One region of the Pseudomonas sp. 31-12 genome, then DNA from elsewhere that is predicted to be linked to it. Evidence: predicted binding sites of a transcription regulator. Region 1 holds the regulator's gene; the other holds the start of a gene.
The links. Region 1 encodes FliA, which starts transcription of late flagellar genes. Its sites were predicted from a motif close to CTAAAGTTTNNNNNNNNNNNGCCGNTAA; they were not measured.
Positions count from the first base shown of each region.

Region 2: the regulator FliA is predicted to act here: its motif matches at 2,187-2,214, upstream of DJ564_RS25660 (methyl-accepting chemotaxis protein).

Region 1 is NZ_CP029482.1:2,009,508-2,013,514, reverse strand. It holds gene DJ564_RS09310 (chemotaxis protein CheA) at 1-535, opposite strand, end outside; gene DJ564_RS09305 (protein phosphatase CheZ) at 589-1,377, opposite strand; gene DJ564_RS09300 (chemotaxis response regulator CheY) at 1,400-1,771, opposite strand; gene fliA (RNA polymerase sigma factor FliA) at 1,939-2,679, opposite strand; gene fleN (flagellar synthesis regulator FleN) at 2,676-3,506, opposite strand; gene flhF (flagellar biosynthesis protein FlhF) at 3,623-4,007, opposite strand, start outside.
Region 2 is NZ_CP029482.1:5,422,999-5,427,005, forward strand. It holds gene DJ564_RS25645 (DUF721 domain-containing protein) at 111-566, shown strand; gene DJ564_RS25655 (helicase HerA-like domain-containing protein) at 685-2,172, opposite strand; gene DJ564_RS25660 (methyl-accepting chemotaxis protein) at 2,361-4,007, shown strand, end outside.

The sequences.
Region 1 (4,007 bases):
GAGCAGCTGCCGGTGCTTCGGCTTGAGCCTTGACGGCGTTCAGCGAGTCCAGCAGTTGCTCGAATTCGTTATCGGTGATGTCGCCCGATTCTTCAGCGGCCGGTGCTTCGACCACTTCAGCCACCGGTGCGGCTTCATCAGCCGTTTGCGGCTCGGCCAGACGGGCCAGTGCCGCGAGCAATTCAGGCGTGGCAGCCGTGATAGGGCTGCGTTCGCGCACTTCGGTGAACATGCTGTTCACCGCGTCCAGCGCTTCGAGAACCACGTCCATCAGTTCCGAGTCGACGCGACGTTCACCCTTGCGCAGGATGTCGAACACGTTCTCGGCGATGTGACAGCACTCCACCAGCTCGTTGAGCTGGAGGAAGCCGGCGCCCCCTTTTACAGTGTGAAAACCGCGAAAAATTGCATTGAGCAAATCCGCATCATCCGGTCGGCTTTCCAGCTCGACCAGCTGTTCGGACAGTTGCTCTAGAATCTCGCCGGCCTCAACCAGGAAATCCTGAAGGATCTCTTCATCGGCGCCGAAGCTCATTAAGGGGGTGCTCCTGAGGTCTAAAAACCTAAAAAACCTAAAATGCTAAAACTCTAAAATCCTAGGCTGGATAACAAATCGTCCACATCGTCCTGACCGGACACAACGTCTTCTCTTTTATCGGCATGAATCTGCGGACCTTCACCCTGAGAGAGATGTTTTTGCGGATCTTTTTCAGCGAGCATCGCATCACGGTCATGTTCGATACCCGCAAAGCGGTCTACCTGACTGGCCATGAGCACGAGTTTGAGCAGGTTGCTTTCAACTTCGGTGACCAACTGGGTCACGCGCTTGATCACTTGACCGGTGAGGTCCTGGTAATCCTGGGCCAGCAGAATGTCGTTAAGGTTGCTCGACACCGTGCGATTGTCCTCGCTGCTGCGCGTCAGGAAACCGTCGACCCGCCGGGCCAGCTCGCGGAACTCTTCAGCCCCGACTTCGCGACGCATGAACCGACCCCAATCCGTGCTCAACGACTGGGCTTCTTCGCTCAGGCTGTTGATCAGCGGCGTGGCGTTTTCCACCAGGTCCATGGTGCGGTTGGCGGCGGCCTCGGTCAGCTTGACCACATACCCCAGGCGCTCGGTGGCGTCCGTGATCTGCGACACTTCCTCGGCTTGCGGCATGTTCGGGTCAATCTGGAAATTGACGATCGCGCTATGCAGCTCGCGAGTGAGCTTGCCCACTTCCTGATACAGGCCGCGGTCACGGGTCTGATTGAGCTCATGGATCAGTTGCACCGCGTCGCCGAACCTGCCCTTTTCAAGGCTGTTGACCAATTCGACCGCGTGTTTTTTCAGGGTCGATTCAAAATCGCCCTGTGAAGATTCGTTATTGTCCATAGCTCCCCCGGTGACGCAGTGCTCAACCGATGCGTTCGAAAATCTTTTCGATTTTGTCTTTCAACGCCTGGGCCGTGAAGGGTTTGACCACATAGCCGTTAACACCGGCCTGGGCCGCTTCGATGATCTGCTCGCGCTTGGCTTCAGCGGTGACCATCAGCACTGGCAGGTGCTTGAGCTTTTCATCCGCGCGCACGTGGCGCAGCAGATCGATGCCGGTCATGCCAGGCATGTTCCAGTCCGTTACCAGAAAGTCGATGCTGCCGCTGTTGAGGACCGGGATCGCAGTGATGCCATCGTCAGCCTCGACCGTGTTGGTGAACCCAAGGTCACGCAACAGGTTTTTTATGATCCGCCGCATCGTTGAGAAGTCATCAACGATGAGGATTTTCATGTTCTTGTCCAATTCGACCTCCAAGCAGTCTTAAACGCGCCCAGCACCTGGACACGCCATTTCAATCAATCCGGCAATGCACTCGATGACTGTCTGGAGCACAACAGATCGCGACCGATGCAGTTCAACACTCCACCGGTCTCGTTCGCAGTGTCCCCACACTGCCTTCAGCGCGCTCGCCACTCCCCCAAACGCCCCCGCAAACGGGCCGCGCACTGGCTATGTAACTGGCTGACCCGCGATTCGCTGACCCCCAGGACCTCACCGATTTCCTTGAGGTTCAGCTCTTCGTCGTAGTACAGCGCCAACACCAGTCGCTCACGCTCCGGCAAATTGGCAATCGCGTCCGCCAGCGCTGCCTGGAAGCGTTCATCTTCCAGATCGCGTGACGGCTCCAGATGTGCACTCGCGCCATCCTCGTGCAGCCCTTCGTGTTCGCCGTCCTGCAACAGATCGTCGAAACTGAATAACCGGCTGCCCAGGGTGTCGTTCAAAATCCCGTAATAATCATCGAGACTCAATTGGAGTTCGGCCGCAACCTCATGATCTTTAGCGTCACGACCGGTTTTAGCTTCAATCGAGCGAATTGCGTCGCTGACCATCCGGGTATTGCGGTGGACCGAACGTGGCGCCCAGTCCCCCTTGCGTACTTCATCGAGCATCGCGCCACGGATTCGAATGCCCGCGTACGTCTCGAAACTCGCGCCTTTGCTGGCGTCATATTTGGTCGATACTTCAAGCAGGCCGATCATCCCGGCCTGGATCAGGTCTTCAACCTGAACACTGGCCGGCAGACGGGCCAGCAAGTGGTAAGCAATGCGTTTGACCAGTGGCGCGTAACGCTCGATCAGCTCGTACTGCGCGTCACGTGCCGACTTCTTGTAGAGGTTGTAGCCACTGGCTGTCATAGGACGGGTCCTGCGGTCTGTTGCACGAGGCGCTCGACGAAAAACTCCAGGTGCCCACGCGGGTTGGCAGGTAACGGCCAGGTGTCGACCTTCTGCGCGATTGCCTTGAACGCCAGGGCGCACTTGGAACGCGGGAAGGCTTCGTAGACGGCGCGCTGCTTCTGCACAGCCTTGCGCACGCTTTCGTCGTAAGGCACCGCGCCAACGTATTGTAGGGCGACGTCGAGGAAGCGGTCCGTGACCTTGGTCAACTTGGCGAACAGGTTGCGACCTTCCTGCGGGCTCTGGGCCATATTGGCCAGGACGCGGAAACGGTTCATGCCGTAATCGCGGTTCAGCAGTTTGATCAGCGCGTAGGCATCCGTGATCGAGGTCGGCTCGTCGCAGACCACCAGCAAGACTTCCTGCGCTGCGCGAACGAAACTGACTACCGAGTCACCAATACCCGCAGCGGTGTCGATCACCAAGACGTCGAGGTTGTCGCCGATATCGCTGAAGGCCTGGATCAGGCCGGCGTGTTGGGCCGGGCTCAAATGAACCATGCTCTGTGTGCCGGACGCGGCCGGGACGATGCGGATACCGCCGGGGCCTTGCAACAGAACGTCGCGCAGCTCACAGCGGCCTTCGATCACGTCGGCCAGGGTACGTTTGGGTGTCAGCCCTAGCAGGACGTCGACGTTCGCCAGCCCCAGATCGGCGTCCAGCAGCATGACGCGCCGGCCGAGCTCAGCTAGAGCCAGGGACAAGTTCACTGACACGTTAGTCTTCCCGACGCCACCTTTGCCGCCGGTCACCGCGATCACCTGTACGGGATGCATGCTGCCCATGTTATTTCTTTACCTTGTCTTGCATAGACGGAGGCCACATTACTGGCTGCGCGTTCATCAACTGAACAATGCATGGCAGACCATCGATGTAGGTACAAAAACTGTTCATTAGTACCTCAGCCAACCTGCCTGGTCGGGCTGTGGTAAATATCAGCGAACATGTCAGCCATGGCTTCTTCGCTGGGTTCTTCCTGCATTTGCACGCTTACGGCGCGACTGACCAACTGATGACGACGCGGCAGATGCAAATCATCTGGAATACGCGGGCCATCGGTCAGGTAAGCCACCGGCAATTCATGACTGATCGCCAGGCTCAACACCTCGCCCAGACTTGCCGTTTCATCCAGTTTAGTCAGGATGCAGCCAGCTAGCCCGCAGCGCTTGTAACTGTGATAAGCGGCCGTTAGAACCTGTTTCTGGCTGGTGGTTGCCAGAACCAGATAGTTTTTTGACTTGATGCCACGTCCAGCCAGGCTTTCGAGCTGCATGCGCAGGGCCGGA
Region 2 (4,007 bases), 3.3 Mb from region 1:
GGCAGAAGTTACTTGTTGATTTAATGGGTAAAGCGCTCGCAAAGCAATGGGTCGGGTGCCGGTGGTGCTTTCTGCTACCATGGCGGCTCTGTTACTTCAGGTGTCTGATCATGGCATTTCGCCCTCTCACGGCCAGAGCACCCGCCGTTCTGCTTCGCGAAGCCAAACCGCTGAAAGCCATTTTTGGCCATGCTCAACGCCTGGGTCATTTACAACGCCTGCTGGAAAGCCAGTTACAGCCTGCCGCGCGCGAGCATTGCCATGTGGCCTCGTGGCGCGAAGGCAGTTTATTGCTGATCGTCACCGACGGTCATTGGGCCACCCGCCTGCGTTATCAGCAAAAGCGTCTGCAACGCCAGTTACAGATGTTCGACGAATTCGCCAGCCTGACGCGGATTCTGTTCAAAGTGCAGCCGCCTACTGTTCAGCAAGGGGCAGCGGGCCATACCATCAGTTTGTCGACGGATGCCGGCGCGACCATTCAGGCCACGGCCGATGGCATCAGCGATCCGAATCTGCGAGCAGCGCTGGAGCGGCTTGCGGCGCACGCCAAACCCAAGGAATGACAAAAAACCTGTGGGAGCGGGCTTGCTCGCGAAAGCGGTGTGTCAGTCACAGTTGATGTCGACTGAAACACCGCCTTCGCGAGCAAGCCCGCTCCCACATTTGGACCGTGCCCGCTGACTATCGGCGTTTGCTGCCGCCGAGCAGCGAGCCCATCAGGCCGCGTACCAGCTGTCGGCCCAGTTGATTGGCCGCCTGGCGCATCGCCGATTTCAGCGCCTGCCCCGCCGCTGTACCGAGGAATTCCCCGGCCTTGTCGGTAAAGCTTGGCTCTTCGGCGGCCGGTTTACCCGGAACGGCGTCGGGCTCCGGCGCCAACCCTTTGCGCCCCATCAATATTTCATACGCCGATTCCCGATCAACCGGCTTGTCATACCGTCCCTTGAACGGCGACCCGGCGATCAGCATCGTGCGTTCGGTTTCGGTCAGCGGCCCGATCCGCGATTGCGGCGGGGCGACCAATACGCGCTGGACCATCTCCGGCGTGCCTTTGTCCTGCAAAGTGCCGACCAGCGCCTCGCCGATCCCCAGCTCGGTCAGCACCGACAAGGCATCAAACGCCGGGTTCGGCCGGAAACCCTCTGCCACCGCACGCAAGGATTTCTGTTCCTTGGCGGTGAAGGCGCGCAAACCATGCTGGATGCGCAGGCCCAACTGAGCCAGTACATCGTCTGGCAAGTCGCCCGGTGATTGCGTGACGAAATACACGCCCACGCCTTTGGAACGAATCAGCCGCACCACCTGCTCCAGGCGATCCTGCAACGCCTTGGGCGTGTCGGCGAACAACAAATGCGCTTCGTCGAAAAACAGCGCCAGCAGCGGTTTGTCCGAATCGCCCCGCTCCGGCAGTTGCTCGAACAACTCGGCCAGCAACCACAGCAGGAACGTCGCATACACCTTCGGCGCTTCGTGGACCAGACGACTGGCGTCCAGCAAGTGGATGCGCCCACGGCCATCGGCCGTCGGTTGCAGAATGTCTTCGAGTTGCAGCGCCGGTTCGCCGAACAACGCCTCGGCGCCTTGTTGTTCCAAAGTCGCCAGACGCCGCAACAGCGCCTGACTGGAACCGGTGGTCATCAGCGCCGCGTCGTCCCCCAGCAATTCGGGGTTGTCGCGCAGGTGATTGAGCAGCGCCTTCAAATCCTTGAGGTCCAGCAACAACAGCCCTTCGCGGTCCGCCACCTTGAATGCGGCATACAGCGCCGACTGCTGACTGTCGGTCAGCTCCAGCAGGCTGCCGATCAGCAGCGGCCCCATTTCGCTCAAGGTGGTGCGCAACGGATGACCGGACTGACCGTGAATGTCCCACAGGGTGACCGGATAGGCCGCCGGTTTGTGGTTCAGCCACGGCATCCCGGCAATCCGCTCGGCGATTTTGCCTTGCGGGTTGCCGGCGGCACCCAGGCCACACAGGTCACCCTTTATGTCTGCGGCGAACACCGCGACGCCAGCATCGCTGAAGGCTTCGGCCAGACGCTGCAACGTGACGGTTTTACCGGTCCCGGTAGCGCCCGCCACCAGACCGTGACGGTTCGCCAGGCGCATGGCCTGAGAGATTGGCTGGCCGGTCAGGTCGGCGCCGATAACGAGTTGCAATGAGTCAGGCATTTTGTCACCCATGGTTAATCTTTGATCCTGCACGGCCGATACAAATAGTTGTGAGACCAATCCGAAAATAGCGTCGGTAATTCCCTAAGGAGAGGATGGAAATATCAGCTTTTTTTCAACATTGCCCATTTAGCGTGCCTTTATAAAAGCACGCTCAGGACATTAAGACCTTAGCGGAACCCCAAGCCATGAACAAAAACCTGCGCTTCAGCCATAAAATTTTGCTTGCCGCCGCCCTCATCGTCATTGCCGCCTTCGCCTCGTTCACACTGTACAACGACTATCTGCAGCGCAACGCCATTCGCGAAGACCTGGACAATTACCTTAATGAGATGGGAGACGTCACCGCCAGCAACATCCAGACCTGGCTGGCCGGTCGTATCCTGCTGATCGATAACCTCGCTCAAAACATCGCGGTCAATCCTGAACAGGCCAACGTCGCCAGCCTGCTTGAGCAGAAAGCCCTGACGTCGACCTTCATGGCGTCCTACCTGGGCGATGCCACCGGCAGCTTCACGATTCGCCCAGACGCGAAAATGCCTGCCGGCTTCGACCCACGGGTACGCCCTTGGTACAAAGGCGCCGAAAGCAGCAGCACGGCAACCCTGACCGAACCTTACATCGATGCGGCCACTGGCCAGACCATCATCTCCATCGCCACCGCCTCGAAAAAGGCCGGGCAAAGCGTGGGCGTGGTGGGCGGCGACTTGAGCCTGCAAACCCTGATCGATACCCTCAGCGCACGTGACTTTGACGGCATGGGCTATGCCTTCCTGGTCAGCGCCGACGGCAAGATCCTGGTGCACCCGGACAAAGCCCTGGTGATGAAGTCCCTGAGCGAGGCGTACCCGAAAAACACCCCGCGCATCAGCAGCGACTTCACTGAAGTGGAGGTCGACGGCAAGACCCGCATCGTCACGTTCACGCCGATCAAAGGCCTGCCATCGGTCAACTGGTACATCGGCCTGTCGGTCGATAAAGACAAAGCCTTCTCGATGCTCAGTGAATTCCGCGCTTCGGCGGTCGTTGCGACCATCATTGCCGTAGCGATCATCATCGCGTTGCTGGGCATGCTGATCCGCATCCTGATCCGGCCGCTGCACGTCATGACCCGCGCCATGGAAGACATCGCCGACGGCGAAGGCGACCTGACCAAACGCCTGACCATCGTCAACAACGATGAATTCGGCGTTCTCGGCACCGCGTTCAACCGTTTTGTGGAACGCATTCACGGTTCGATCCGTGAAGTGTCCTCGGCCACCGGCCAGGTCAACGAAGTGGCCCTGCGTGTGGTCGCCGCGTCGAACTCGTCGATGTTCAACTCCGACCAGCAAGCCTCGCGCACCAGCAGCGTGGCCGCGGCGATCAACCAGCTCGGCGCAGCCGCTCAGGAAATCGCCCGCAACGCCGCCCAGGCGTCCAGTCAGGCCAGCGATGCCCGCAGCCTGGCCGAAGATGGACAACAAGTGGTGGATCGCAGCATCAAAGCGATGAATCAGCTGTCGAGCATGCTCAGCGCTTCGAGTACCAACATCGAATCGCTGAACAGCAAAACCGTGAACATCGGGCAGATTCTCGAAGTGATCACCAGCATCTCCCAGCAAACCAACCTGCTGGCGCTCAACGCGGCCATTGAAGCAGCGCGCGCCGGTGAAGCCGGACGTGGTTTTGCCGTGGTGGCAGACGAGGTGCGCAACCTGGCGCACCGCACGCAAGAATCGGCGCAGCAGGTACAGACCATGATCGAGGAGCTGCAAGTCGGCGCCCGCGAATCCGTCAGCACCATGAGCGACAGCCAGCGCCACAGCCAGGACAGCGTGGAAATCGCCAACCTG